DNA from 3 places in the Paracoccus sp. SSJ genome. Region 3 is predicted to be linked to each of the others. Evidence: riboswitches for the same ligand, from Rfam matches in the RefSeq annotation. Region 3 holds a riboswitch; each other region holds the start of a gene.
What was found. A riboswitch is a leader RNA that binds a small molecule or an ion and turns the genes downstream of it on or off. The one in region 3 is predicted to bind cobalamin.
Positions count from the first base shown of each region.

Region 1: linked by a shared signal. The riboswitch ahead of QPR87_RS13620 (CbtB domain-containing protein) and the one ahead of nrdH (glutaredoxin-like protein NrdH) in region 3 are both predicted to bind cobalamin.
Region 2: linked by a shared signal. The riboswitch ahead of QPR87_RS13590 (DUF1636 family protein) and the one ahead of nrdH (glutaredoxin-like protein NrdH) in region 3 are both predicted to bind cobalamin.

Region 1 is NZ_JASSPE010000011.1:83,798-93,842, forward strand. Features, by position in the region: gene bluB (5,6-dimethylbenzimidazole synthase) at 1-388, opposite strand, end outside; gene QPR87_RS13610 (hypothetical protein) at 388-921, opposite strand; gene QPR87_RS13615 (CbtA family protein) at 991-1,689, opposite strand; gene QPR87_RS13620 (CbtB domain-containing protein) at 1,691-1,867, opposite strand; cobalamin riboswitch at 1,905-2,109, opposite strand; gene QPR87_RS13625 (endonuclease/exonuclease/phosphatase family protein) at 2,155-3,207, opposite strand; gene leuD (3-isopropylmalate dehydratase small subunit) at 3,198-3,803, opposite strand; gene QPR87_RS13635 (hypothetical protein) at 3,875-4,480, shown strand; gene leuC (3-isopropylmalate dehydratase large subunit) at 4,498-5,934, opposite strand; gene QPR87_RS13645 (hypothetical protein) at 6,230-6,463, shown strand; gene rsfS (ribosome silencing factor) at 6,596-6,994, shown strand; gene rlmH (23S rRNA (pseudouridine(1915)-N(3))-methyltransferase RlmH) at 6,998-7,465, shown strand; gene QPR87_RS13660 (hypothetical protein) at 7,578-8,105, shown strand; gene QPR87_RS13665 (LOG family protein) at 8,324-9,151, opposite strand; gene dapD (2,3,4,5-tetrahydropyridine-2,6-dicarboxylate N-succinyltransferase) at 9,244-10,045, shown strand, end outside.
Region 2 is NZ_JASSPE010000011.1:73,669-83,713, reverse strand. Features, by position in the region: gene bluB (5,6-dimethylbenzimidazole synthase) at 1-152, shown strand, start outside; gene QPR87_RS13600 (DUF1801 domain-containing protein) at 156-572, opposite strand; gene cobO (cob(I)yrinic acid a,c-diamide adenosyltransferase) at 577-1,188, opposite strand; cobalamin riboswitch at 1,226-1,426, shown strand; gene QPR87_RS13590 (DUF1636 family protein) at 1,504-1,857, shown strand; gene cobW (cobalamin biosynthesis protein CobW) at 1,861-2,895, shown strand; gene cobN (cobaltochelatase subunit CobN) at 2,899-6,069, shown strand; gene QPR87_RS13575 (ferredoxin-like domain-containing protein) at 6,066-7,229, shown strand; gene QPR87_RS13570 (precorrin-8X methylmutase) at 7,273-7,902, shown strand; gene QPR87_RS13565 (precorrin-2 C(20)-methyltransferase) at 7,905-8,666, shown strand; gene cobJ (precorrin-3B C(17)-methyltransferase) at 8,663-9,391, shown strand; gene QPR87_RS13555 (cobalt-precorrin-6A reductase) at 9,367-10,045, opposite strand, start outside.
Region 3 is NZ_JASSPE010000013.1:11,545-21,589, forward strand. Features, by position in the region: gene nrdE (class 1b ribonucleoside-diphosphate reductase subunit alpha) at 1-1,885, opposite strand, end outside; gene nrdI (class Ib ribonucleoside-diphosphate reductase assembly flavoprotein NrdI) at 1,867-2,283, opposite strand; gene nrdH (glutaredoxin-like protein NrdH) at 2,293-2,514, opposite strand; cobalamin riboswitch at 2,608-2,799, opposite strand; gene QPR87_RS14635 (TonB-dependent receptor) at 3,175-5,430, shown strand; gene QPR87_RS14640 (hypothetical protein) at 5,516-5,740, shown strand; gene QPR87_RS14645 (DUF6635 family protein) at 5,730-6,560, opposite strand; gene QPR87_RS14650 (YeiH family protein) at 6,628-7,647, opposite strand; gene QPR87_RS14655 (LysR family transcriptional regulator) at 7,750-8,652, shown strand; gene QPR87_RS14660 (C4-dicarboxylate transporter DctA) at 8,755-10,045, opposite strand, start outside.

The DNA of each region.
Region 1 (10,045 bases), on a different contig from region 3:
GCCGCAGGGTCTGCGGCATGGTGGCGCGGCCCAGGCCGTGGCCCTCGGACGGGTCGATCTGGGTAAAGACGGCCAGCCAGACAGGTGCATGGTCCAGGCCGGCGAGCTTCAGCGCATCGTATTCCTGCCGCTGCCGGCCCTGGTAGCGGCCTGCGGCCTGGGCATTGCAGCGCAGGAAATCGGCGCGGATCTTGGCCCGCAGGGCCGGACTTTCGACCCGGATCACCTGCCAGGGCCGGGCATTGCCGACCGAGGGCGACAGTTCCATCGCCGCGTGCAATTCGTCCAGCAGCGGCTCGGGGATCGGGTCGTCGCGGAAATGCCGCACGTCGCGGCGCCATCGCAGGATGCGCTCCAGTGCGGCCCGGTCCTCAGCGCCGAACTCCATTACGGCGCCGCGCAGATGGCGCTGTCGGGCAGGCCCTCGGCCCCGGCGCGGATGCCGATGGGGCGGTCGGGCACGGTCAGCTCGACGGCGAGCGGATGGCCGGCGACGGTCAGCGGGCGGTGGTCGTTCGAGTTCAATTCGACCCGCAGCCGGTCGCCGGGCACGAGCATGTCGAGGTGATGGGCCGGGCCGTAAAGCCGGGCGATCTTTGTGCCGTTGCGATAGAGATGCGCATGGCCCTCGCCGCTGCGATCGGCCAGCCCGGCATGTTCGGGGGCAAAGCAGAAGCCCTGCGCTTCGACGAACAGGTTCCAGCCTGCGGTGCTGTCGGGCTCCAGCCGGGCCGAGGCGGTGGCGCTGCCGGCGGGCAGGTCGATGGGAGGGCCGTGGTCATGCGCCGCGGCCTGCACGCCATGGCCATGCGCGCCATGATCGTGGCCGTCCAGCGTGATGCCGTTGGCGGCGGCGATGACAAAGCCCATGCCGCCGCCGAAGATCAGGCCGATCAGCAGCATCGGGATCGAGCGATCCATGTCTTTTCCCCGTTTCATGGAAAGGCCGGGCGCGGAATGCACGCCCGGCCGTAAGGGTTGCGGCCCGGATCAGGCGGCTTGCGGAACCGGCGCGCTTTGGCTTTCGCGCTGCCAGAACCAGCCGGCCAGCAGGCCCAGAAGCACCCAGGCCATGGCGCCGGCACCCAGCGCGCGGCCGGCGAACTCGGCCGAAAGCTCGGGCGGGACCGGGCCGGCATAGCTGTCGGGCTGCGGCGCGCCGATCACATGCGGCGCCAGGATCAGCACGACCGCCACGCCCCAGGCCGCCCAGCCCTTGCCAAAGGCGATCAGCCACAGCGCAAGCCCAGTGGCCAGCGCCGTGCCCAGCCACCAGATGGCGCGGACCTGCACATCGGCGGCGGCGACGCCCGGCACCTCGGGGGCAAGACCGAAGGCGGGGGCAAGCTGCATGGTCAGGTAGCCCGCAAGCCCCCAAAGCAGCCCCTGCCGCGCGGTGACCGCATTGCCCTGCGATTCGGAAACCGCCATCAGCGCCACCAGCATCAGCCCGTAGCCGGCATAGACCATCATGGTGAACAGGACCGAAAGCATGTTGCGGGTCCATTCGAACGGTCCCGGATCCTGATGCGCGCTGACGGTTTCGGCACCGAAATGCGCCAGTTGGCCGGATTCGTACAGCTCGGCATGCAGCAGCACGGGCTGCACGAACCAAAGCTGCAACAGGGCGGCAATCAGCCCCGTTACAGCGCCAGCGATCAATCCGCTGGTCAGAATGCGCGAGAACATGTCAGTGACAGGGGAAGCCGGTCGCGTGACGCACGTCATGGGCGGCGTCATGCAGGGTCTCGGCCTGCACCAGCCCGGACATGAAGATCAGCCCGAAGCCGATGGCGAATGCGCCCACGGCAGGAAACAGCACCGAGGCGCGGCTGGCGCCGGCGGCGGTCATGGGTTTTGCGGTCATCTGCGACCCTTTCCTTTGGTCGTCCAACCCGACGACATTGCGGTTTCACGCATCGGCAGGTCTCCTGGCTCGCGGGTCACGGCTGACGCCCGCCTTCCCGGCCGGATGGCCAGTGGCACGATGGGCGTCCGCTCTCCGCCTACAGTCGCGGGGGCGGCTGCGGATTTGGTCCCCAAGACGCCGGAGACGGCACCGCATTCCCTTTTGGCCCCGAAAGGGGCACCGATACACGCATATGTTACCCGCGATGTCGTGCGGGCAGCAAGCGGAATCGGGGGGGCGGAGACCTAGGGGGCGGGCGGCCAGTCCAGGTCGACCCAGACCAGCCGATGCGCCGAAGCCGCCAGCGCTGCCTCGGCCAGCGGTCCGTCGGCCGGCCAGAGCACGCCCGAGCCCAGCACCTTCAGCCCCTTGGCCGACAGGACGTAATCGACGCGCAGGTTGCCCGGCGGCTTGTCGTCCGGCCAGTCGCCGGTATCCAGCGCCGGATCGCCCTTGTGGCCGTCGTTGACGCCGCCCCTTGCCGCCGCGCCGCCGGGGCTGCGGGGCAGGGGGTCTGTGACATGCGCCATGATCCGGGCCAGCGCCTCGGGCCGGCCCTCGCTGTCCATGGGATCGAGGTTCAGGTTGCCGGCCAGCACGAAGGGGCCGTCGGGCAGGTGATGCAGCCAGAAGGCCAGTTCGTCATGGTTGCGCCGGCCGTTCAGGTCCTCGGGCCCGTCGAAGACCGGCGGCGTCGCGGACATGCCCAGCAGATGCAGCGGCCGATCCGCGACCGTGACCACCGCGTCCCAATGCGCGGTCGAGGACAGGCGGCGGATCGCCACGACATCCTCGGGCAGTGGCGGCATCAGGTGGCCGGGCAGGTCGCGCCACAGGAAATCCGTGTGATCCGTCACCGGCCCGATGGGGTGGCGCGACAGGATCGCCATGCCGCCTTGGCCCGAGAATGTGCCGAAGCCCTGCGCATCGTCGGCCGTGCCCAGCCGCCCGTCGGCGTTCAGGTCCAGCCCGGTCGCCATGCCGGAATTGGGCCGGGCGGCGAAACGGTGCGGATAGTCCAGCCCGGCCTCGGCCAGCCTTGCGGCAAAGGCGTCCAGCGCGCGACCCTCGTAATCCCAGTCGAATTTGGTCAGCAGCAGGATGTCGGGCCGGGTCTCGGCGACGACCCGGATCGCCGCCTCGATCTGCGCATCCTTGCGGCCGAGGTCGCGCAACAAAAGCCCCGGCCCGTCGCGCGACAGGTCGGGGCTGTAGGTGGCGATCCGCAGGGGATCGGCATGGGCGGCAAGGCCAAGGGCGGCAAGCAGCGCCGCCCCGGCAAGCGCCCTTACACCCAAGGCCGGCTCTGGGCCATCTGCGCCTCATAGGTGTCGATGGCGCCTGCCTTCTCCATGGTCAGGCCGATATCGTCCAGCCCGTTCAGCAGGCAGTGGCGGCGGAACGGGTCCAGCTCGAAGGGGAAGCTCTGCCCGTCCGAGGTGGTCACGGTCAGGTTTTCCAGATCGACGGTCATGCGGGCGTTGGCGCCCTTCTTCGCGTCCTCCATCAGCAGGTCCACGACCTCTTGCGGCATGACGATGGGCAGGATGCCGTTCTTGAAGCAGTTGTTGTAGAAGATGTCGGCGAAACTGGTGGAGATCACGCAGCGGATGCCGAAATCCAGCAGGGCCCAGGGCGCGTGCTCGCGCGACGAACCACAGCCGAAATTGTCGCCGGCGACGATAATCTGCGATTCCCGGTAGGCCGGCTGGTTCAGCACGAAATCGGGGATCTCGGAGCCGTCGGGATTGTAGCGCATCTCGTCGAACAGGTTCTTGCCCAGACCCGAGCGATGGATCGTCTTCAGGAACTGTTTCGGGATGATCATGTCGGTGTCGATGTTGACCAGCGGCATGGGTGCCGCGATTCCGGTCAGTGTGGTGAACTTGTCCATGTCTTGATCCTCGCAGAATTGACTTGGCGCGCGCGCGCCCGTTAACCGAGACCCGAGCGGCGCCTTGCGCCATGGCCATGCGGGTCTTGCTGATGCTTTTCGGGTTTTCGAGCTTCGCCGCCCTGCGCGCCTGCATCGCGCGCGACTGGACGCCGCAGATCGGCGACCCCGAGATCACCGGCTGGCTGACGGTGCTCTCGTATCTTGTCTGCCTGTTCCTGGCGGTAAAGGTGCTGCACTGCCGTCCGGCCGGCGCGGCGCGCGGACTGTGGCTGGCGATCGCCGGGCTGATGGCCTTTCTGGCGCTGAACAAGCAACTGGACCTGCAAACCGCGCTGATCGTCACCGGGCGCTGCATGGCCCGGGCGCAAGGCTGGTATGACAAGCGTCAGCTGGTGCAACTGGCCTTCATCGCCGGGATGGTGCTGGGCATGGTGATCGTGCTGTCCTGGACGACGAAGGCCCTGCGCGGGCACAGGCGCCGCAACGGCCTTGCCCTGCTGGGGCTGGTCGTGCTTTGCGGTTTCGTGCTGGTGCGCGCGGTGAGTTTTCATCATGTGGACAGGCTCATCAACGCCGAATTCGCGAACATCAAGTACAACTTCTGGTTCGAGAATGCCGGGCTGCTGCTGATCGCGATCAACGCCTTGCTGCTGCTGCGGCGGCGGGGCCGCTGAGGACCCCGCCCCAAGCATCAGACGGTTTCCGCCAGCAACTCGCGCACGTCGGTCAGGTGGCCCTTGATGCCCGCAGCCGCCGCCATCACCGGCGACATCAGATGCGTGCGGCCGCCACGGCCCATCCGCCCCTCGAAATTGCGGTTCGAGGTCGCGGCGCAGCGTTCGCCCGGTGCCAGCTGGTCGGGGTTCATGCCCAGGCACATCGAGCAGCCGGCCAGGCGCCATTCGAAGCCCGCGTCGATGAAGATCTTGTCCAGACCCTCTTCCTCGGCCTGCATGCGCACGAGGCCCGAGCCGGGCACGACCATGCCGCGCACGCCCGGCGCCAGCTTATGGCCCTTGAGGATCCCGGCAGCGGCGCGCAGGTCCTCGATCCGGCCGTTGGTGCAGGACCCGATGAAGACCGCGTCGATCCTGATCTCGTTCAGCGGCGTGCCGGGCTTCAGGCCCATGTAGTCCAGGCTGCGGCGCGCGGCCTCGACCTTGCCGCCCTCGAAATCCTCGGGGGCGGGAACCTTGCCGGTGATCGGCAGCACGTCCTCGGGCGAGGTGCCCCAGGTCACCACCGGGGCGATATCCTCGCCGCGGATGGTGACGACCTTGTCCCAATGCGCGCCCTCGTCGCTGAACAGCGTCTTCCACCAGGCCAGCGCGGCCTCCCATGCGGCGCCCTTCGGGGCGTGGGGGCGGCCCTTGACGTATTCGAAGGTCTTTTCGTCGGGGGCGATCAGGCCGGCGCGGGCGCCGCCCTCGATCGCCATGTTGCAGACGGTCATGCGGCCTTCCATCGACAGGTCGCGGATCGCCTCGCCGCAATATTCGATGACATAGCCGGTGCCGCCGGCGGTGCCGGTCGCGCCGATCACCGACAGGGTGATGTCCTTGGCGGTCACGCCCGGGCGCAGCTTGCCGGTGATCTCGACCTTCATGTTCCTGGACTTCTTCTGGATCAGCGTCTGGGTGGCCAGGACGTGTTCCACTTCCGAGGTGCCGATGCCGTGCGCCAATGCGCCGAAGGCGCCATGCGTCGCGGTATGGCTGTCGCCGCAGACCACGGTCATGCCGGGCAGGGTCCAGCCCTGTTCGGGGCCGACGATATGCACGATGCCCTGCCGGATGTCCGACATCGGATAGTAGTTCAGCCCGAATTCGCGGGCGTTCTTGTCCAGTTCGGCGACCTGGATGCGGCCCTCGGGGTTCTCGATGCCGTTCACGCGGTCGGGCGTGGTCGGCACGTTGTGGTCCGGCACCGCGATGGTCTGGTCGGGACGGCGCACCTTGCGCCCGGCCATGCGCAGCCCCTCGAATGCCTGGGGCGAAGTCACCTCATGCACCAGGTGCCGGTCGATATAGAGGATGCAGGTGTCGTCGTCGGAACGCTCGACCACATGGGCGTCGAAGATCTTGTCGTAGAGGGTGCGGGGCGCGCCCGCGTTCGTGTTGCCGGTCATGGCTGTCTCTTTTCTGGAAGACTAGCTGGGAAAGGGCGGAGGGGGCGCCGCAACATGCGGCAGGGCGCGCGCAGGCGCCCGTTCCCGTCAAAGTCGGGCGGTGACGGACAGGCTTTCGCCGTAGAACCGGCCGGGCAGGCGGGCGCGGTCATGAATGTCGAAATAGACGAATCCTCGCATGCCAGCAGTAATAGGTCGATTTCACGTCATATTCAATATCGTCACACGGCTCTGTTAATTCCAAGTTGAGAAATGGTCCCTATTTTCTGTGCAAGGGACAGGAAAGGGACCGATCATGCTGATTCGCATCATCCTGCGGGCCATCCCGCTGATCTGCGTGGCCGTTTTCGCGCTGGCGGTGCATGTGGCCGACACGCCGCTCAAGCAGGCGCGGCAGATGGCGGGCGTCGAAAGCCGGCATCTGGCCTGGGCCGAAGGGCAGGTCAGATGCGCCGATCCCTGGGGAAATCTGCCGGTTTCCGCCTGTCCGGCGGGGGGTGCGGCCAGAAATCCGCTGCGCCTGCATTGAGCGGGCGCGATTCCGTGCTACATTGATAAGGCCCCTGCGCCGGGGGAGATCGGCGTGATGACCGGAGGATGAACCCTGTCCAATACCGTCTCGCCGGCCTCTGCGCCGGCTGCGACCACCGCGGAATCCGGGCTGACGAGCGATCAGCTACTGGACCGCATTCTTGCCTCTCTTGACGACGACAAGGCCGAAGATGTCGTGACCATCGACCTGCGCGGCCGCTCGGCCATGGCCGATCACATGGTGATCGCCTCGGGCCGGAACGCGCGCCAGGTGGCCTCGATCGCCGAAAAGCTGGTCGAGCGCCTGAAGGAGCAGACCGGCCGCTCGGCCCGGATCGAGGGCAAGGAAACCGGCGATTGGGTGCTGATCGACACCGACGACGTGATCGTCCATGTCTTCCGCCCCGAGGTCCGCGAGTTCTATCAGCTGGAAAAGATGTGGATGCCCGCCGACGCGCTGCGTTCGGCCGCGCTTGACCGGCTGCGCGCCGAACATGCGGCCGACCAGCCCGGCTCGCCCCGCAACTGATCCATGCGCATGGTCATTGCCGCGGTCGGGCGGCTGCGGCAGGGCCCCGAGGCGAAGCTGATCGCCGATTATCTGGACCGCCACGCCAAGGCGGGCCGCGCCTTGGGCCTGCCGCCCGTGACGCTGGCCGAGGTCGAGGACAAGCGTGGCGGCGGCATGGTGGCCGAGGCGGCGCTGCTGGCCAGGGCTATTCCCCAGGGCGCCGCGCTGGTGGTGCTGGACGAGCGCGGCCAGATGCTCAGCTCACCCGAATTCGCGGCCCGGATCGCCGGCTGGCGCGATCAGGCGCGGGATGTCGCCTTCGTGATCGGCGGCGCGGACGGCATCGACCCCGGCCTGCGCGACGGGGCCGATCTGGCGATCAGCTTCGGCCGCATGGTCTGGCCGCATATGCTGGTCCGGGTCATGCTGGCCGAACAGATCTATCGCGCCACCACCATCCTGGCCGGCAACCCCTATCATCGGGAATGACAAGCCATTAAATTTATTAAAATTTTAAGGAAAAATCCGGCGCGGGAGCGGTGAAATCCGCCCGGCATCCGCTATGATGGGCGCATCCAGATCGCGAGTCGCCGGGTGCGCCATGATTCCAGTCGTTCACCATATCCATAGCCGGACCGGCCCCGCGGCCACCCATGCGGCACAAGAGGTCGAGGTCGTCGGTCCCACCCTTGCCCGCGCCCGGCCCGAGGTGCCTCCGGTCGGGCAGGCAGACGCGGTCGACAAGGACATGCAGCTTGGCCGCGAGGGCGTCGACCATTCGCGGCGGGCAGAATCTCCCCCAACGCCGGAGCGGGAGGGCATGCCGGGAACGGCCAGCAACCCCGATGGTCCGCAGGATCGCGCCGTGTTTCGCGCCCGGGTGATCAGGTTCCTTACCGCGATCTATGGCGAGGACGAAGCGTTCCAGCGCGCGCTGAAGCTGGGAACCATCGTGATTCAAGCGGTCGAGGACCAGCCCGAACCCGAGATGCGGCCCGAGCTGTCATATGCAACCTATCGCTACGGCGCCGCCCAGGCGCAGCAGGCCATGGCGGCGACGGATCGGCAGGGCGGTGACCAGTCCTCGAATATCGTCGCGGGCGATTTCATCGCCTGGTGGCCGAAATGACCCGGTCAAATATGTGCTCGGCGCCGATGACAGGGTTGCCGGGGCCGATGGAACGCCCTTGGCCAGCCTGCCCGGCCGTGGCCGGGGTTCCGAAAAGGCGATGGCCGGAAAAAGCATCCGCAAAACACCGCCGCGCATGGGCAGAGCGGGGAATGGCTGGGGCCGGAGCTTCGTCCAGAGCCGCCTCGCCCCGCTCACCAGAACGGCGCCTGCCCCGCTCAGGGGCAGGGTACGACCCAATTATCGATGATCTCGACCGCCTCGTCGGCGCTTTCGACGAAGCTGATCAGCTCCAGATCTTCGGGGCTGATCGTGCCGGCCTCGGCCAGCGCCTCCCAGTTGATGACCTTGTGCCAGAATTCCGGCCCGAACAGGATGAAGGGGATGCGCCTCATGCGGCCGGTCTGGATCAGGGTCAGCGCCTCGAACATCTCGTCCATGGTGCCGAAGCCGCCCGGAAAGACCGTAACCGCCTTGGCCCGCATCAGGAAATGCATCTTGCGAATGGCGAAATAGTGGAAATTGAAGCACAGGTCCGGCGTCACATAGGCGTTCGGCGTCTGTTCATGCGGCAGCACGATGGACAGGCCGATCGAGGCGCCCCCGGCTTCGTGCGCGCCCAGGTTGCCGGCCTCCATCACCCCCGGACCGCCGCCGGTGCAGATCACGTCCTCGGCGCCATAGCTTTTCAGACTGCGTTCGGTCATCAGCCGGGCAAAGCGCCGGGCCTCGTCATAGTAATGCGACAGGGCGGCCAGCGCCGGCGTGCGCGCGCCCTCGCGCCGGTCGGGCGAGGGGATGCGGGCGCCGCCGAACATCACCACGGTCGAGCGGATGCCTCGCGCATCCATGATCATCTGCGGCTTCAGCAGTTCGAGCTGCAACCGCACCGGGCGCAGTTCCTCGCGCAGCAGGAATTCGGAATCGGTAAAGGCCAGCCGATAGGCCGGCGCGCGCGTCTGGGCCGTGTCGGGGATGGTCCGCGCCGCCTCCACGTCCTGATGGCTGTCGCGAAACGGGTGGCTGCGCTCGTCAAGTTCCGTCATCCGATCCTCTGGCAGAAACCGCCGCATTGCGCGGCCGCACCCCTCGGCTTATAGCCCTTGGGCAAGAGTTTCCACCCGAGAGAGGCCAGACCATGTCGAATGACGCCCTTGAAGCCGCCATCGAATCCGCCTGGGAGATCCGCGACCAGATCACCCCCGCCACCAGGGGCGAGGTGCGCGATGCCGTCGAGGCCACGCTGGAGGCGCTGGACAAGGGTGTGCTGCGCGTCGCCGAAAAGCGCGGCAGCGACTGGCATGTGAACCAATGGGCGAAAAAGGCCGTGCTGCTGGGCTTTCGCCTCAAGGACATGGAGGTCCACATGGGCGGGCCGCAAGGCGGCACCTGGTGGGACAAGGTGGACAGCAAGTTCGCCCATTGGGGCGAGGCGCAATGGCAGGCCGCCGGCTTTCGTGCCGTGCCGAACTGCGTCGTGCGCCGCTCGGCCTATATCGCCAAGGGCGTGGTGCTGATGCCCAGCTTCGTGAACCTGGGCGCCTATGTCGACGAGGGCACCATGGTTGATACCTGGGCCACCGTCGGCTCTTGCGCGCAGATCGGCAAGAACGTGCACCTGTCGGGCGGTGTCGGCATCGGCGGCGTGCTGGAGCCGATGCAGGCCGGCCCGACCATCATCGAGGACAATTGCTTCATCGGCGCCCGTTCCGAGGTGGTCGAGGGCTGCATCGTGCGCGAGGGCTCGGTCCTGGGCATGGGCGTCTTCATCGGAAAATCGACCAAGATCGTGGACCGCGAGACCGGCGAGGTCATGTATGGCGAGGTTCCGGCGGGTTCGGTGGTCGTCGCCGGCTCGATGCCCTCGAAGAACGGTGTGAACCTGTATTGTGCGGTGATCGTCAAGCGCGTCGATGCGCAGACCCGTTCCAAGACCTCGA
Region 2 (10,045 bases), on a different contig from region 3:
CCGCGCGGATCACGGCGCTGCTGCAAGCGCCGCAGGACTGGGAATTCTCGGCACTCATCTGCCTCGGCTGGCCCGAGTTCGCCGACGACACGCCGCTGCTGCACCGCACCGGCTGGCAGGAAAACATCGCGCGGGACTGGCAGCGGCGCTGAGCGCTACATCTTCTCGCCCGGCAGGCGGCTGGCCTGCCTGACCCAGTCGGCGAATTGTTTCTCGTCGAACGGTCCCTCGGGGATATGCAGGTAGCGCACCTCCGGCTGCTTCGAGGCGACCCGCGGCATCGGTTCAAGCTGCGTGCCGCGAAAGAAGCCGACCTTGATGTATTTCGTCATGCAATGGAAGCTGAGGAACCAGTGCCCCTCCTCGACCCCGTAAAGGGGCGAGTTCCATTTCACCGCCTTCTTCACCCCCGGCACGGCGCGGGTGATGATCTCGTCCAGTTTCCGGCCGATCCCCTGCTTCCAGCCCGGCATGGCGGCGATATAGGCGCGGACCGGCGCCTCGCCATAGCCCTTGGGGATCTGCGGATTGCCGCCCGAAAGCAGCTTCGGCTTGTCCTGCGATTTCTCCATGCTCCTAGAACTCCACGCCCGGCTGGGCCTTGATCCCGTCGCGGAACGGGTGCTTGACCTGCTCCATCTCGGTCACAAGATCGGCCAGCGCGATAAGTTCCGGCTTGGCGTTGCGCCCGGTCAGCACGACATGGGTCATCGGCGGCTTTTCGTCGCGCAGGAAGGCCAGCACCTCGTCCAGGTCCAGGTAGTCATAGCGCAGTGCGATGTTGATCTCGTCCAGCAGCACCATGCGGATCGAGGGATCGCGGATCAGCTCCTTGGCCTTTTCCCAGCCGGCGCGGGCGGCGGCGATGTCGCGCTCGCGATCCTGGGTTTCCCATGTAAAGCCCTCGCCCATGGCATGAAACTGGCACAACTCGCCGAAATGCGTGGTCAGCAACCGCCGCTCGCCGGTATCCCACGCGCCCTTGATGAACTGGACCACCGCGCAGGGCATGCCATGGGCGATGCAGCGCAGGATCATGCCGAAGCCCGACGAGGACTTGCCCTTGCCCTTGCCGGTATGGACGATGACCAGGCCCTTTTCGCCCTGCTTTTCCTGCATCATCCTGTCGCGGGCGGCCTTGATCCGGGCCATCTTCTCGGCGTGGCGGGTGTTGTCGTCGGCCTGCATCGGGCACTCCTTCGCTTGACAAGTCGGGACCGGGCGCGCACAGACATGGGGCGCTGGTTCCTGTCCTATGACAGGCTAAGAGGGAATGCGACAGGCAACCGCCTGAAAGCAGCCGCCCCCGCGACCGTGACCGGAAAGGTCGCCCCTCTGCCACTGGCGAAAGCCGGGAAGGCGGGGCGGCCGTGGGCCCAGGCCCGAATCCGCAAGCCGGGAGACCTGCCGGTGCAGAAGAATTGACCGGCGGACGGGGTGTTCCCGCTGGGGCTTGGGGCATTTGCGCCCCTGCGCCCTGCCGCCATAACGGATGAAGGGCGCATGACAGTCACGCTGCATGTCTGCATCACCTGCCGCGCCGGCCAGCCCGTCCCCGAGGGCGAGCCCGTGCCCGGCGCGCGGCTGCACGACGCACTGACCGCCGAAGGCCCACCCGAGGGCGTGCGCATCGTCCCGGTCGAATGCCTGTCCGCCTGCGCCAACGGCGCCGCCATCGCGCTGTCGGCGCCGGGCCGCTGGACCTATGTCTATGGCCGGATGGAGGCCGGGGACGCCCCCGAGATCCTGGCCGGCGCCGCGGCTTACGCCCAGGCCCCCGACGGCATCGTGCCCTGGCGCGAGCGCGTCACGATTTTCCGCAAGCGCAGCCTCGCGCGCATTCCCCCGATTGGATGAGAGATGAGCGACCTGACCAAGACCCCCGTGACCGTCATCACCGGCTTTCTCGGCGCCGGCAAGACCACGCTGATCCGTCACCTGATGTCGCAGCCGCAGGGCAAGCGGCTGGCGGTGCTGGTCAATGAATTCGGGACCATGGGCGTCGATGGCGAGATCCTGAAATCCTGCGCCGACGAGAACTGCCCGGCCGAGAACATCATGGAGCTGTCGAACGGCTGCATCTGCTGCACCGTCGCCGACGATTTCATCCCGACGCTGGAGCGGCTGATGGCGATGCCCGTCAAGCCCGATCACATCCTGATCGAGACCTCGGGCCTTGCGCTGCCCAAGCCGCTGCTGAAGGCCTTCGACTGGCCGGCGATCCGCTCGCGCATCACCGTTGACGGGGTGATCGCGCTGGCCGATGCCGAGGCCGTGGCCGCCGGCCGCTTCGCCCCCGACGAGGCCGCCGTCGAGGCGCAGCGCGCAACTGATCCCAGCCTGGACCACGAGACGCCGCTTTCCGAGGTCTTCGAGGACCAGATCGCCTGCGCCGACATCGTGCTGCTGTCCAAGGCCGACCTGGCCGGCGAGAACGGGCTGGCCGCCGCCCGCGCGGTGATCGAGGCCGAGGCCCCGCGCAAGCTGCCGATCCTGCCGCTGACCGATGGGGTGATCGACCCGCGCGTGATCCTGGGCCTGGGTGCGGCGGCCGAGGACGACCTTGCCGCCCGCCCCAGCCATCACGACGGCGCCGACGATCACGAGCATGACGATTTCGACTCGGTGGTGATCGAACTGGCCGAGATCGCCGATCCCAGCGACCTTGCCGCCCGCATCGAGCGGCTGGCGCGCGAGCAGAACATCCTGCGCGTCAAGGGCCATGTCGCCGTCGCCGGCAAGCCCATGCGCCTGTTGGTGCAGGCGGTGGGCGAACGGGTGCGCCATCAATACGACCGGCCCTGGGGCGACGGCCCCCGCGCCTCGCGCCTCGTGGTGATCGCCGAGCATGACGACATCGACGAGGCCGCGATCCGGGCGGTCCTGGCCGCGTAAGCCATGCATGTCGTCTTTCGCGAAAGCCGTGGGCTTGAGGAAACCGAGGTCCCGACCGACCCCGGCCAAAGCCCCGCCGACCTGGTCGTGCTGTCCTATTCGGACAGCGACCTGGGCGCTTTCGCGGCAGGCTGGCACAGGGCTGGCGAGGGCCTGCCCGCGCTGCGGCTGTGCAACCTCTCGGCGCTGCGGCATCCGGTTTCCGTCGATCAATATTGCGAGGCCACGCTTTCCGGCGCCCGCGCCGTGCTGGTCCGGCTGATCGGCGGCGAGCCCTATTGGCCTTACGGCACAGCCAGCCTGCAGGATCTGGCGCGCAGGCGGGGCATCGCACTGGCCTTCCTGCCGGCGGACGGTCGGCCCGATCCGACGCTGGACCGTTTCTCGACCTTGCCGGTGCCGGTGCTGCGCCGGCTGGCGGCGCTTTGCGACGAAGGCGGCGCGGTCGCGGCGCAGATGGCACTGGCGGAACTGGCGCAGGCGGCAGGACTGCCCGCCGCCCCGGTCCATGGCGAGGCCGCGATCCCGCAATGGGGTTTCTACGATCCCGACGCAGGCGTGACCGCAGGCCCCACGCCGGGCGAGGCCCCGGTGCTGGTCAGCTTCTATCGCAGCTACCTGACCGCGGCCGACCTTGCGCCGGTGGATGCGATGATCCGGGCCCTGCGCGGGGCGGGCTTTGCCGCGACCGGGGTGTTCGCGCCCTCGCTCAAGGCACCGGGCTTTGCCGCTTGGCTGGCGCCGCATCTGTCCGGCCTTGCGGCGGTGGTGAACCTGACCGCCTTTTCCGCGCGCGACGATGCGGGCGCCACGCCCTTCGACGGCACGGATTGCCCCGTGTTCCAGGTGGCGCTGTCCACCGCGCCCCGCGCCCTGTGGGCAGCCGAGGACCGGGGGCTTTCCGCCGCCGACCTGGCCATGCATGTCGTGCTGCCCGAGGTCGATGGCCGCATCTTCCTGGGCGCCGTCAGCTTCAAGCAACCGCAGGTCCGCGACCCGGCGCTGGAGTTCTCGCGCCTGATCCACGCCCCGGACATGGGCCGCATCAACGCGGCGGTGGCGCGGATCAAGGCATGGCACCGGCTGCGGCAAGCGTCGCGACGCGCCGTCGTGCTCTCCACCTATCCCGGCAAGGCGCATCAACTGGCCCATGCGGTGGGGCTGGACGCGTTGGCATCATGCGGCGCAATCCTTGGCATCCCGCATGACGACTTGGGCCGCCGACTGACGGTCGAGCGAATCCACTGGCCGCTCTCGGACTACCGCGAGGCGCTGACCCGCCTGCCCCAACGCCTGCAAGACGACCTGCGCGCGGCATGGGGCGAACCGCCGCCCGACGGCTTCCGCTTCGCCGCCATCCGCCACGGCGCCGACCTGATCGCCCTGCAACCCGAACGCGGCGAGGCAAAGACCCGCGCCGACGATTACCACGACCTGACGCGCACCCCGCGCCACGAATATGTCGCGTTCTACCTCTGGCTGCGGACCCAGGCGGACGCCATGATCCACATGGGCGCGCATGGCACGCTGGAATGGCTGCCGGGGAAATCCGTAGCCCTGTCCGGGGAATGCTGGCCCGAGGCGCTGCTGGACGACCTGCCGGTGATCTATCCCTTCATCGTCAACGATCCCGGCGAGGCCGCGCAGGCCAAGCGCCGGCTTTCGGCCGTGACGCTGGGCCACCTGCCGCCGCCGCTCGTGGACTCGGGCGTCCCCGAAAACCTGACGCATCTGGAACGGCTGCTGGACGAATATTCCACCGCCGACGGGCTGGACCCCCGTCGCCGCGACCGGCTGATCCTCGCCATCCGCGACGAGGCCCGCGCCGCCGGGGTCGAGGCCGATCTTGGCCTGCCCCCCGACGCGGCACCGGCCGAGGCGATCCCGCTGATCGACCGTTTCCTTTGCGATCTCAAGGACAGCCGCTTCGGCGATGGGCTGCACGTCTATGGCACCGGCCCCTGCGGCAAGGCCGAACGCGACGGGCTGGCCGGTGCGCTCGCCGGCAAGCGGGTGGCGCCCGGCCCCTCGGGCTCGCCGGCGCGCGGGCGGCAGGACGTGCTGCCGACCGGGCGCAACCTCTTTGCCGTCGATCCGCGCGCCGTGCCCTCGCGCGCCGCCCACGCGCAAGGGGTGAAGCTGGCCGAGGAACTGTTGCGCCGCCACTTGCAGGACCATGGCGACTGGCCCAAGGGGCTGGTCGTGGACCTGTGGGGCAGCGCCACCATGCGCACGGCAGGCGAGGAATTCGCCATGGCGCTGCATCTGGCCGGTCTCAGCCCGCGCTGGGATGCCGCCTCGGGCCGCGTCGCGGGCATCGAGATCCTGCCTTTGGCCGAACTGGGCCGACCACGGATCGACGTGACGCTGAGGGTCTCGGGGCTCTTTCGCGACATCTTCCCCGGCCTCGCGCAACTCTTCGAAACTGGTGCCGAGGCGCTGGCCGCCCGCGACGAGGCGCCCGGGGACAACCCCTATCGCAGCCGCGCCCCTCGCGTCTTCGGCCCCAAGCCCGGCCTCTACGGCCTTGGCATCGCCGAACTGGCCGAGACCTTCACGGATGCGGCGCGGCAGGCGGCGGGCGAGGCATGGCTTGCCGCCTCGTCCCACGCCATCGGCGCCGATGGCCGGATCAGCCATCAGCCGCAGGCGATCCGCGACCGCCTGGCCGGGGCCGATGCCTTCGTCCATGCGCAGGACCTGCCGGAATCAGACCTGCTGCTGGCCGGCGACTATGCCGCGCACGAGGCGGGCTTCGCCGCCGCCATGGCGCGGATCGGCGCAGCCGCACCCGCGCTTTACCACCTGGACGCGACCCGGCCCGACCAGCCCCGCGCCCGTAGCGTGACCGAGGAAATCGCCCGCGTCACCCGCGCCCGCGCCGCCAATCCGGCCTGGGCCGACGGCATGATGCGGCACGGCTTCCGCGGCGCGGCCGAGATCGCGGCGACGCTCGATCACATGGCCGCATTCGCCAATCTGGCGGGCGTGGTGCCCGGTCACCTGTTCGATCTCTATCACGACGCGACGCTGGGCCGGCCCGAGGTCGTGGCCTTCATGGAACGCGAGAATCCGCAGGCACTCGCCGCCATGCGCGCCATGTTCGCGCAGCTGCTGGAATCGGGTCTCTGGGCCACGCGGCGCAACTCGGTGCTGGCCGAGGCGGCGCCATGAGCTACGAGGTCAAGGGCTGGTGTCCCGGCGCATTGCGACCGATGGCCTCGGGCGACGGGCTGGTCCTGCGCATCCGGGCCCGGAACGGCAGGCTGATGCCCGATCAGGCGCAGGCCATAGCGGACCTCTCCTGGAGCCATGGCAACGGGCTGATGGACCTGACCAGCCGCGCCAACCTGCAGTTGCGCGGACTGACCCCCGCCGGCCATGCGGCAAGCGTTGCGATTCTGGCCAGGCTCGGCCTGATCGACCGCGACGCCTGGGCCGAGGCGCGGCGCAACGTGATCCTGTCGCCCTTTGCCCCCGTGGGCAGCGCGGCCTGGCAACTGGCCGAGGCCATCGCCCGGGCGATGACCGAGCCGGAGGCGCCGCAGGTGCCCGGCAAGTTCGGTTTTGCCGTCGATACCGACCCGCCGGTGCTGGCGCAGACGCCCTCGGACATCAGGCTGCGCCCGCAGGGCCAAGAATGGCTGATCGTGCCGGATGGCGGCGACTGGGCGCTGGCGGCCAAGGACACGCACGAGGCCGCTGCTCGCGCCGTCGATCTGGCACGCTGGTTCATGCAAGGCGGCGTGCGGGACGGGCGCGGGCGGATGCGCGACTACCTGCGCCGCGCTCCCGCCCTGCCCCACGGCGCCCTGCCGCTGGCATCCTTTCCGTTTTCCAAATACCCATGCGACGGCGCCACCGAAGCCGCCTGTGCCGATCCGCCCGGACCCGGCCCGGCGCCGAACGGCTGGCTGCTGGGCTTTGCCTTCGGCCAGATCACCGCCGCCCAATTGGCCAGGGCGGCCGCACTTGGCCCGCTACGCCTGACCCCATGGCGCGCGCTGCTGATCGAGGGTGCGGCCCGCCCCCGCATCGACGGCGCCATTCTCAAGCCCGACGACCCGCTCTTGCGGATCCATGCCTGCACCGGCGCCCCCGGCTGCCCACAGGCGTGGGCCGATGTCCGCGCGCTGGCCCGCAGCCTGGCGCCGCGCCTCGCACCCGGCCAAAGCCTGCATGTCAGCGGCTGCGCCAAGGGCTGCGCATATCGGGGCGCGGCCTCGGCGACGCTGGTCGCCACCACGCCCGGCCGCTTCGACCTGATCCGAAACGGCGGCACGCGCGATCCCGTCACGCTGGCGGGGCTTGCGCCGGACCGCATTCCGCTCTGACCCCGCCCTTGCAAGATAGCCGCAGAAATCCCAGGAAACCCCGATGCTGCACCAATACGAAACCGACGGCGCCCGGATCTATGCGCAGTCCTTCGCCACCATCCGGGCCGAAGCGGACCTCGCCCGGTTCGCCGCCGAGGAAGAGCCGGTCGTCGTGCGCATGATCCATGCCGCCGGACTGGTGGGGTTGGAGCGCGACGTAGCCTTCTCGGCCGGCATGGCCGTGGCGGCACGCAAGGCGCTCGAGGACGGCGCGCCGATCCTTTGCGACGCCCGCATGGTCAGCGAGGGCGTCACCCGCGCCCGCCTGCCCGCCGCGAACCGCGTCATCTGCACGCTGAACGACCCGCGCGTGCCCGACCTCGCCGCACAGATGGGCAACACGCGCAGCGCCGCAGCGCTGGAGCTGTGGCGCGACGATCTGGAGGGCGCCGTGGTCGCCATCGGCAATGCGCCCACCGCGCTCTTTCACCTGCTGAACATGCTCAGGGACCCGGCCTGCCCGCGCCCGGCCGCGATCATCGGCTGCCCGGTGGGCTTCGTCGGCGCGGCGGAATCCAAGGCGGCGCTGATGGACGACCTGCCCGCGCCGGCGCTGATCGTGCGCGGGCGGCTGGGCGGCTCGGCCATCACCGTGGCCGCCGTCAACGCGCTCGCCAGCCGAAAGGAATAGCCATGGCCCCCCAAACCGGAAAGATCATCTGCGCGGGCCTCGGCCCCGGCGATCCCGACCTGATTTCGGTCCGTGCCGACCGCGCCATCCGCGGCGCGCGGCAGATCGCCTATTTCCGCAAGAAGGGCCGGGCCGGGCAGGCCCGCCGCATCGTGGCCGAGATGCTGGCGCCGGACGTGGTCGAACACGCGATGGAATATCCGGTCACCACCGAGATCCCCTTCGACAGCCCGGAATACAACCGGCTGCTTGCGGCCTTCTACGACGATTGGACGGCGCGGCTGGCGCGGCTGGCCGCCGACAGCGACGTGGTGGTGCTGTGCGAAGGCGACCCGCTGTTCTACGGCTCGTTCATGCATCTGCATGCGCGGCTGCAAGGCATCGTCCCGGTCGAGATCATCCCCGGCATCCCCGGCATGACCGGCTGCTGGAACGCCATCGGCCAGCCGATGACCTGGGGCGACGACGCCATGACGGTGCTGATGGGCACCCTGCCCGAGGCCGAGCTTGCCCGTCACATCCGCGCCGCCGATGCGGTGGTGGTGATGAAGACCGGCCGCAACCTGCCCAAGATCGCCCGTGCGATGGCGACCGCCGGGCGCATGTCCGACGCCTGGCTGGTCGAGCGCGGCACCATGCCGAACCAGCGCGTGACGCCGCTCGCGCAGGCCGATCTGCAGGCCTGCCCGTATTTCGCCACCGTGCTGGTGCATGGCAACGGCCGCCGCCCGCTGTCCGATTCCGCCGCGGATGCCGCGGAATGAGCGGCTGGGTCGCGGTGGCCGGCCTGGGGCCGGGCGCGGAGGATCTGGTCACGCCCGAGGTCAGGGCGGCGCTGGCCGAGGCCACCGATGTCGTCGGCTACATCCCCTATGTCGCCCGCGTCGCACCGCGTCCGGGGCTGGCGCTGCACCCCTCGGACAACCGCGTCGAGTTGGAGCGCGCGCGCCTTGCGCTGGACCTGGCGGCGCGGGGGCGGCGGGTCGTGGTGGTCTCTTCGGGCGATCCGGGGGTCTTTGCCATGGCCTCGGCGCTCTTCGAGGCGCTGGAGGGGTGCGAGAATACCCCCGACATCCGCATCCTGCCCGGCATCACCGCCATGCTGGCCGCAAGCGCCCGGCTGGGCGCGCCTCTGGGCCATGATTTCTGCGCCATCAACCTTTCGGACAACCTCAAGCCCTGGGCGCTGATCGAAAAGCGCCTGCGGCTGGCGGCCGAGGCCGATTTCGCCATGGCCTTCTACAATCCGCGCTCCAAGGCCCGGCCCGAGGGCTTTGCCCGCGTGCTCGAGATCCTGCGCGAGGCTTGCGGTCCCGACCGGCTGATCTCGTTCGCGCGCGCCGTCTCGACCCCGGACGAGGCGCTGAGCACCGTCACCCTGGCCGAGGCCCGCCCCGAGATGGCCGACATGCGCACCGTGGTCATCCTGGGCAACAGCGCCACCCGCCGGGCCGGCGCCTGGGTCTATACGCCGCGATCCGTGCCATGAAGCCAGGCCATCACCTCGGCCGGCGCAGCGACGACGCGGCGCAGCGGCAGCACGGGACGGTCGATCATCACGACCGGCAGGCCCAGTTCGCGCGCGGCGACGATCTTCGCCTGGGCGGCATGGCCCCCGGCATTCTTGGCGACGACGTGGGCGATGTCGTGGCGCCGCATCAGCGCGATGTCGCCCGCGACGGTGAACGGCCCGCGCGAGACGATCAGCGTGGCGTCGCGCAGGGGATGCGCCGCCACCTCGGCGAAACGCAGCATCCAGATGTGGTTCAGCCCCACGAAGGGTTGCAGGTTCTGCCGCCCGATGGCCAGGAACACCGCCGAACCGTCGCCGGGCAGCGCGCGGGCGGCGGCCTCGTAATCGGCGACGTGGATCCAGCGGTCGCCCGGCGCGGCAACCCAGGGCGGGCGCTCCAGCGCGATCAGCGCCGTGCCGGTCGCACAGCAGGCGGCGACGGCATTGCGGCTCATGCCCTCGGCAAAGGGGTGGGTGGCGTCGACGACATGGCTGATGCGCTCGGCCCGCAGGTAATCCGCCAGCCCCTCGGAGCCGCCGAAGCCGCCGATGCGGATCGGCAGCGGCTGCGCCACCGGGTTGGCGGTGCGGCCGGCATAGGAATAGACTGCGTCCAGCCCGGCCTCGGCC
Region 3 (10,045 bases):
AATAGTCCAGGTTCTCGTTGGACATGAAGGCGGCGGGGTAATAGACCCGGCCGATCTTGCCTTCCTTGCGGATCTCGATCTTGGCCACGATCGGATGGATCGAGCTGGTCGAGTTGTTGATATAGCTGATCGAGCCGGTGGGCGGCACCGCCTGCAGGTTGCGGTTGTAAAGCCCGTGCCGCATCACCGATTCCCGCAGTGCCGCCCAATCCTCGCGGGTGGGCAGGCTGACGCCCTCGAACACCCGCGCGACATCGGGCAGCGTGGGCAGCCAGTCCTGCGCGACGTATTTGTCGAAGAACGAGCCGTCGGCATATTTCGACTTGTCGAAATCCTTGAAGGTCCGGCCCTTTTCCTGCGCCAGCAGGTTCGAGGCGCGGATGGCGTGATAGGCCACGGCGGCGAAATAGACCGAGGTGAACTCGACGCCCTCGGGGCTGCCGTAATGGATGCGCTCGCGCGCCAGGAATCCGTGCAGGTTCATCTGGCCCAGCCCCACGGCATGGGCCTCGTCATTGCCGCGCCGGATCGAGGGCACGGCCTCGATGGCCGACATCTCCGACACCGCGGTCAGCGCCCGGATCGCCGCCTCGACGGTCGCGCCGAAATCCGGCCCGTCCATGGTCGCGGCGATGTTCAGCGAGCCGAGGTTGCAGGAAATATCCGTGCCGAGGTGGCGATAGCCCAGATCCTCGTCGAACTCACTGGCCTCGTTCACCTGCAGGATCTCGCTGCACAGGTTCGACATGCTGATGCGGCCGGCGACCGGGTTGGCGCGGTTCACCGTGTCCTCGAACATGATGTAGGGATAGCCGCTTTCGAACTGGATCTCGGCCAGCGTCTGGAAGAAGGCGCGGGCGTTGATCTTTTTCTTGCGGATGCGCTTGTCGTCCACCATCTCGGCATATTTCTCGGTGACCGAGATTTCCGAGAAGGGCAGGCCATAGACCTTTTCCACGTCATGGGGCGAGAACAGGTACATGTCCTCGTTGCGCTTGGCGAGTTCGAAGGTCACGTCCGGGATCACCACGCCCAGCGACAGCGTCTTGATGCGGATCTTTTCGTCGGCGTTCTCGCGCTTGGTGTCCAGGAAGCGCAGGATGTCGGGGTGATGCGCGTTCAGATAGACCGCCCCCGCGCCTTGCCGCGCGCCAAGCTGGTTGGCATAGGAAAAGCTGTCCTCCAGCAGTTTCATCACCGGGATGACGCCCGAGGACTGGTTCTCGATCCCCTTGATCGGCGCGCCGGCCTCGCGCAGGTTGGTCAGCATCAGGGCGACGCCGCCGCCGCGCTTGGAAAGCTGCAGCGCCGAATTGATGCCGCGGCCGATGGATTCCATGTTGTCTTCCAGCCGCAGCAGGAAGCACGAGATCAGCTCGCCCCGCGACTTCTTGCCGGCGTTCAGGAAGGTCGGCGTGGCGGGCTGGAACCGGCCCGACAGGATTTCCTCCATGAAGCGCATGGCCAGATCCTCGTCGCCGCGCGCGAGCGCCAGCGCGACCATGACCACCCGGTCCTCGTAGCGTTCCAGATAGCGCCGCCCGTCGCGGGTCTTCAGCGTATAGCTGGTGTAATACTTGAAGGCGCCGAGAAAGGTCGGAAAGCGGAATTTCCGCGCATAGGCCGCGTCCCAGATCCGGTGCAGGAAGGCGCGCGGATACTGGTCCAGCACCTCGGCCTCGTAATAGCCCTCGTCGACCAGATAGCCCAGCTTTTCGTCCAGCGAGTGGAAGAAGACGGTGTTCTGGTTGACATGCTGCAGGAAATACTGCCGCGCGGCCTTGCGATCCGCGTCGAAGCGGATGCGGCCCTCGCCGTCGTAAAGGTTCAGCATCGCATTCAGCGCGTGATAGTCCAGCTCGGCCTTTACGCCATCGTCAAGCATTCCGTCCCCCAGAATTTCGCAAGCCCCGCCTGAACGCGGGAAATGTCCAGATCAGTCCCCGCCAGCTCGAATCGATACAGCACGGGGACGTTGCACTTGTCAGATATCACCCGACCGGCCAAGGCGTATGTCGCCCCGAAATTCCGGTTGCCGGCGGCGATGACGCCGCGCAGCAGGGCCCGGCGGTCAGGATCGTTGAGAAAGCGGATCACCTGCTTGGGCACCGCGCCCCGACCCATCCCGTCGGCATAGGTCGGGCAGATCAGCACATAGGGCAGGGCGGGGGCGGGCATCTCGTCCCTGGGCGAGATCGGGATGCGCCCGGCCGGCAGGCCGAGCCGCGTCACGAAACGCGCCGTGTTCCCCGAGCCCGAGGAGAAATAGACCAGCCCGCCCATGGCCCCGGATCAGGACAGGCGGCCGATCATGTCCGGGCGGAACCCGGCCCAATGGGCTTCGCCGGCGATGACGACGGGAGCCTGGCGATAGCCCAGCGAGGCGACCAGTTCCATCGCCGCGTCATCCTCGGTCAGATCCACCAGATGGTAGTCCAGGCCGCGCGCATCCAGGGCGCGGGTCGTGGCGGTGCATTGCACGCAGGCGGGCTTGGAATAAACGGTGATGGTCATGCCTCGGCTCCTTTTGTTCTGTCGGCAAGAGGGGGCCGGGCCGATGGGCGTGCCATCCGGACCCTGTTCCAGCCCCGCGCCCGCCGCACGGTTTCGTCCTTTCGCGTCATGGCAGGTCTTCTGACTTGCGGGTCTCGGCTTGGCCGGCCTTCCCGGGGCGCGTGGCCCCAGTGGTGATCCGGCGTCGCTCTCCGCTTACAGCTGCGGGGGCAGTGCCGGCTTTTCACCGGCTTCCCTTTTCATCCCCGAGTCGGCCCCGGGACAACCATGACCCTTGCAGTTAGCCATGGGTCATGGCCGGGGTCAATCCATATTTAGTGGATAACTGCGTCCGCCATGGAATATCTGGTGGGCGCATCGATTCTGCCTGTCGCGGGGGATTTCCGGCTTCCGGCGATATCCCGGCCGGGGTATTGCGCCGCGTCCGGCCGGGCAGGCTGTTGGATTGCCGCAACACTCGCCTGTTTCGCAGTCGAAATGACGCAGCGTCATTTGACAAACTGCGACAATTGGCCCCCTTGCATGGGTTACGCGCGGCCAGGACGAGGCACTTCGTTCCCCTTCCGGCTCGTGACACCGCAAGCCATTGATGAGCCAGCACCTTCCTGTCGTTTCCGCCCTGAGGCGGTTGCGATTCATCTTTCGTGCCGGGATCAACCCATGAACAAAACCCATCCCAAACCGCCTGCCTCGGCGTCGGCCGCGCAATTGCTGCCGACCCTGGGCCTGCTTCCCGTGCTGGCCATCTCGGCCGGCGTAGCCGGCCCCGCCCAGGCGCAGGATACCGTAACCCTGGACACGGTGGTCATCCGCCGCCAGCAGGGCAACGAGGCCGAGACCAGCTACAAGGTCACCGAAAGCACCTCGGACAAGGCCACCGCGCCGTTGCTCGACACGCCAAGGACGGTGACCGTCGTCACCGGGCGCCAGATCGAAGAGCGCGGCCAGACCTCGGTCGCAGACGTGCTGCGCACCACGCCGGGCGTCACCCTGGGCGCAGGCGAAGGCGGCGTGCCGCAGGGCGTGCGCCCCTATATCCGCGGCTTCGAGGCCAGCCAGGACATGCTGGTCGACGGCATGCGCAACGCCTCGCGCACGCAATACGAGGCCTTCAACCTGGAATCCATCGAGATCAGCAAGGGCCCGGGCGGGGTCTATTCCGGTGCCGGCTCGACCGGCGGCACCATCAGCCTGAACAGCAAGATCCCGCAGCCGGGCGCCTTTGACGAGGTGGCGCTGTCCTACGGCACCGGCAACTATGTCCGCGGCACGCTGGATTCGAACCGCGAATTCGGCGCGATCGGCCTTCGCCTGAACCTGATGGCGCAGCGCGCCGACGACCTGGGCGGGCGCGACGGCGTCGAGTCCAGGCGGGTCGGCGTGGCGCCCAGCTTCAGCTATCGCCTGACCGATGACAGCAAGATCACCGCCGGGCTCTATTACTACAAGGACGAGGATACGCCCGATTACGGCGTGCCGATGTCCAATGCCACCACGCCGGCCGCATGGCGGCGCGGCTCGGGCACCCGCATCGACCCGTTCCTGCCGGTCGATGTCGATCCCGACACCTTCTACGGCCTGCACGCGCGCGATTTCCGCGACATCGAATCCGCCTCGGGCTATGTGAGGTTCGAGCATGCCTTCTCGGACAGCCTGCGGCTGACCACGGCGCTGCGCAAGGCACGCGACACCAACACCTATGTCGTGACCTCGCCGACCTCGGGCAGCGACGGCCTGGTGTCGCGCAGTTCCAAGGCTTCGGATCGGGTGAACGAGACGGTCTCGTTCAACGCCCAGCTTTCGGGCGAGGCACGGGCCTGGGGCGTCGAGCACAGCTTCGCGGTCGGCGTGGACATCGCCAATTCGCGTGCCACCACCCGCCGGCTGACGGTGACCAATCCCGACCCGATGCCGACCTCGCCCTATGAGAATCCGAACCCCGGCGCGCCCTGGGGCGGCAGCATCGAGCGCGGCGGCGAGAGCGGCTACAGCACCACCAGGTCGCGTGGCGTCTATGCGCTGGATACCATCACCTTCACCCCGCAATGGGAGGCGACGGTGGGGCTGCGCTGGGACGATTACAGCGTCGACAGCATTATCCATGCGACCGACACCACCCCGCGCGAAAGCCACGGCAACGATTCCGATTTCCTGAACGGGATGCTGGGCGTGGTCTACAAGCCGGTGCAGAACGGTTCGATCTATGCCTCGGCCAGCACCTCCTCGAACCCGGCGGGCGAGGGCGCGGGCACTGGTGGCAGCAATGCCTCGGACGATCTGGACAGCCTCGACCCCGAGCGCAGCGTGAACTACGAGATCGGCACGAAATGGCTGGTGCTGAACGACCAGCTCGAGCTGAGCGCGGCGCTGTTCAGGACCGAAAAGGACAATGCCCGCGTCACCAACGCCCTGGGCGAGACCGCGAATATCGGCAACACCACCGCCAGGGGCATCGAGCTGGGCTTTGCCGGCCAGGTCACCGAGCGCTGGGGCATCTGGGGCGGTTATGTCCATCAGGACGTCAAGCTGAAGGACGGCGGCTGGAGCACCCCGCGCGGCGGCGGCGAGCCCTATCCGAACCCCGCCACCGGCAAGCAGGTCGCGAAGGTTCCGCGCAACAGCTTTTCGCTGTGGACGACCTACGACTACAGCCCGCAACTGACGGTGGGCGGCGGCGTGACCTATACCGGCAAGCGCATGGCCAGCTATTCGCAGAACGGCGATGCCGATGCTGCCCTGCCGTCGAGCTGGCGCACCGACCTGATGGCGGCCTACAGGCTGACCGAGGCCACGGCGCTGCAACTCAACGTCAACAACGTCTTCGACCGCCAGATCTATACCGACTCGCATGTCTCGCAATTCGCCAATATCGAGCCGGGCCGGAACTTCGTGCTGACGCTGAAGCACGCGTTCTGATCACCGCGTCGTCGCGGCCTTCGGGGGCGGCTTTCGGGCCGTCCCCCTTTTGCAGTGGGGGCCGGCCAGGCCGGGATCCCCGCCGATGTCGTGGCGCCGTGCGGCTACGCGCGGCACGCGGCCGGTCGTCGCCCGTCAGGTCGCCGTGCGCATCCCGGTGCTGTGCGACGGCGGCATCCGGCGCGGCGGGGGTCGCGGATATGCGGATATGCTGACCATCCTGCGCGCCGAGCTCGAGGTCGCCATGGCCCTGACCGGCCGGCGCGATCTGGCCGGCATCGACGAGGGCGTGATCCGGCCTAGCCCCTGAAGCTGCGCCACAGGCTCAGCGCGGCATCGGACAGATCGCCCAGCCGGGCCACGACGTGCTCGCGCTCCAGCCCCGGCCCGTCCTCGGCGCGGTCCAGCCGCCGCAACAGCCGCATCACCCGGCGCTTGTGGATGCCGGTCCAAAGCTGGACCGGATCGGCGACCAGCCCGGCAAAGGTCGTCAGGACCGAGGCGAGCATGGCCAGAACCACGCCGGTCAGCACCACCTCGATGCTGGAAAGCTCGCGCGGGAAGGCGCCATACCACATGCGTCCGGCCCAGCTTCCCAGCGCGAAATTCTCGACGGCCTGCGCCTGTGCCCGCAGATGCGCGATCGGCCCGGCCAGCGAGATCACGCCCGGCGTGGCCCGGTGGAACAGCAAGAGTCCCGAGGCCAGCACCAGAAGCGAGGTGGTGATCTCGGACACCGCATTGCGGGTTTCGGCATAGTCCGACACGGCGCGGGCGACGCTGCGGGGCGCGGCCTCGGGGGCCAGCCCCCTTGCGGCCAGATCGTCGACGAAGCCGGCCAGATCCGCCTCGATCCGCTGCGCCACGTCGGATTTCAGAAAGATCTGCCGGCGCGACAGCCAGTCGCCCGCCCGGACCAGCCCGATCCGGCGCAGAAGCGGCGCGCCCAGCCGCACCAGCAGGAACAGCGGCGACAGCATCACGTTGATGGGCGCGCGCAGCAGGTCCAGCCCAAGCGCGTGGCGATGCAGCGCCAGCGTGCCGCGCGGCCCGTAGCGGGCGCGCACGAAGCGGCGGACCTCGGTTTCGCGCCGGGTCATCGGGCGAGTGTCGGCGGGCGCAAGGGCCATGGGCGCGGTCCTTTGGCGGATCGCGCCCAATCTAGGCATCGCGACAGGGACGCTCAATGCCCGCCGGTCAGATCAGCGCCACCAGCCCCAGCCCCAGGGCCGAGATGAACAGCCAGGCCAGCGCGCCAAGCGCCAGCGGCCGGACGCCCTTGGCGCAGAGCTTGCGGATGTCGGTCTCCAGCCCCATCGCGGCCAGCGCCACCGTCAGGAGAAAGGCGGTCAGGGCGACGATCTCGGCATGCAGCGCCTCGGGCAGGGGCAGGGCGCTGTTCAGCAGCACCACGGCGATGAAGCCCAGCACGAACCAGGGCGTCGGCGCCGAGCCATGCGCGGCCTTGCCGCCCCGCCGCGCCAGCGTGCCCAGCATCAGGATCAGCGGTGCCAGCAGCATCACCCGGCTCAGCTTGGCGACGGTCGCGGCCTGTCCCGCCTCGGCGCCATGCTGGAAGCCGGCGCCGACGACCTGCGCCACCTCGTGCACGGTCGCGCCGACCCAGATGCCGTAATGCGAAGGCCCCATCCCCAGCATCTCGCCCAGCACCGGCATGGCCAGCATCGAGAGCGAGCCGAAGACCGTCACGCAGGCGATGGCATAGGCCACGTCCTCGTCCGTCCCGCGCGTGACCGTGTTCGTGGCGATCACCGCCGAGGCGCCGCAGACCGAGGTGCCGGCCGCGATCAGCTCGGCAAGCCGCGCCTCGACCCCCAATGCCCGGCCGGCCCATCTGGTAAAGACGAAGGTCGCGGCCAGCACCACCGCGATCACCGCCACCCCCGGCAGGCCCACGGCGCGCAATTGCTCCAGCGTCAGCTGAAAGCCCAGCAGCACGATGGCGAAACGCAGCACCCGACGCAGCGAAAAGCCGATGCCCGGCCGCGCCGCCGCGGGTGTGCCGACAAGGTTGCGCAGCGCCATGCCCAGCACCATCGCCACCACCAGCGGGCTGAGCGCCGGTATGCCCGAAAGCCTCTGCGCCGCCATGGCAAGGATCGCGATGCCGAAGGTCAGCCCCAGCCCCGGCAGGGTGGCGCCCAGCCAGGCCCCGATCGCGGAAGATGTTTGCTGGTCCTGGTCGGTCGAGGACATGGCCGCGCTCCTTTGCCTTTGGGGCGGAACATGGTCCTGAATCGACGTTCAATCCATCGCATTATATTTGCCATATCGTTCTATTTTACTTATGAGTCTGGCATGACGCTGGAACAGCTCCGCATCTTCCTTGCCGTGGCCGAGCGGCAGCATGTCACCCGCGCGGCCGAGGCGCTGAACCTGACGCAATCGGCGGTCAGCGCCGCCGTCTCGGCTTTGGAGGCACGGCATGGCGTGCGCTTTTTCGACCGGGTGGGGCGGCGGATCGTGCTGACCGAGACGGGCGAGGCCTTCATGGCCGAGGCGCGCGCCGTGCTGGACCGGGTCGAGACCGCCGAGATGGTGCTGGAGGATCTGTCGCGCGAGCCGCGGGGCCGGCTGCGGGTCCATGCCAGCCAGACCGTCGCCAGCTATTGGCTGCCGCCGCGGCTGGTGGCGCTGCGCGAGATGCATCCGGGGATCGAACTGCGCCTGACGGTCAGCAACACCACCCATGCCGCGGATGCCATGCAGGACGGCGGTGCCGACCTGGGGTTGGTCGAGGGTGCGGTGGCGCATGGCGGGCTGCACCGGCAGGTGGTGGCCCGCGACCGGCTGGTGCTGGTCATGGCGACCGATCACCCCTGGGCCGGGGTCGAGGCGATGCCCCAGGCCGGGCTGGAGGCGCAGAACTGGATCCTGCGCGAGCCGGGCTCGGGCACGCGCTCGGAATTCGAGACCTGGCTTGCCGGGCGGGGGCTTTCCATTGCCGCGCTGCCCTTGTCGCTGGAGCTGCCCTCGAACGAGGCGGTTCTGAACGCGGTCGCCGCCAGCCAATGCCTCGCGGCGCTGTCGCAACGGGCGGTGGCGCGGCCGGCCGCTGCGGGCTGGATCCGTACCCTGCCGCTGCCGGGGGCGGAGCGGCCGTTTTCGCTGCTGACCAATCCGCGGCGCTATCGCACGCGGGCGGTGCAGGCGCTGATCGACATCCTGACGGACGAGGGTTTCGCCGCAGGCACCCCCTGACATGAAAAGGCCTGCGCCATCGGGAGGGAAGGCGCAGGCCGTCTTCTCGGCGGGGCGACCGGGTCCGTCGCGCTGGTCCCGGTCACTCCGCGAGGGACTTCGTCAACCGTGCTGGGCCTCGGGCTCGGACATCGGCGTATCCTCGTCCAGCACGTCCAGCGTCGGCATGTCCTCGCCTTCCAGGACGCGGCGGGCGCGGTCGCGGTCGATGTCGCCCACCCAGGAGGCGACGACCACGGTGGCGACGCAATTGCCCAGATAGTTCCCCAGCGCCCGGGCGATGCCCATGAACCAGTCGACCGACAGCACCAGGACCAGCCCGATGGCGGGGATCGCCGGGATCGCGGCCAGCGTCGCGGCCAGGATCACGATGGCCGAGCCCGGCACGCCATGCGCGCCCTTCGAGGTCACCAGCGCCACGCCCAGGATGGCCAGCAGGTCGGTGGTCGACAGCGGCGTGTTGGTGGCCTGGGCGATGAAGACCGCCGCCAGCGTCAGGTAGATCGAGAAGGCGTCGAGGTTGAAGGAATAGCCCGTCGGCACAACCAGCCCCACGGTCGAGTCCTTGATGCCCAGGTGTTCCAGCTTGCGCATGGTCTGCGGCAGCACGGCGTCGCTGCTGGCCGTGCCGGCGACGATGCCGACCTCGGTGCGCAGATAGCGCAGCAGCTTGAAGATGCTGAAGCCCGCAAGGCGCAGGACGAAGCCCAGCACCACGAAGACGAACACGGCGATGGTGACATAGAACAGCCCCACCAGATAGCCCAGCTGCGCCAGCGAGCCGATGCCGTATTGCCCGACGGTGAAGGCGATGGCGCCGAACACGCCCAGCGGCGCCAGCCGGACGATGAAGAACATGATCTTGAAGGTGACGTCGCCCGTCAGCTCGATCATGTGCAGAAGCGGCTTGCCGCGTTCGCCCACCAGCGACAGCGCGCAGCCGAACAGGATCGCGACCAGCAGCACCTGCAGGATGTCGCCCTGTGCGAAACCGCTGATCATCGTGGTCGGGATCAGCTTCATCAGGAAGTCGACGGTGCCGCCGCTGGTGACCTGGTCCGCGCGCTCGACATAGGCCGACAGCGCCGAGGCGTCGAGTTGGCTCACGTCGATGTTCATGCCGTGGCCCGGCCCGAACAGATAGGCGACCGCGATGCCCAGGGCCAGCGCGATGGTGGTGATGATCTCGAAATAGATGATGGCGCGCACGCCGACCTTGCCGACCTTTTTCAGGTCGCCCGCGCCGGCGATGCCATGCACCACGACGCAGAACACGATGACGGGGATCAGCATCTTGATGAGCTTGATGAACCCGTCCCCAAGCGGCTTCATCTTGGCGGCGAACTCGGGCGCGAAGAAGCCGGCGATGACCCCCAGCACCAGCGCCACGCAA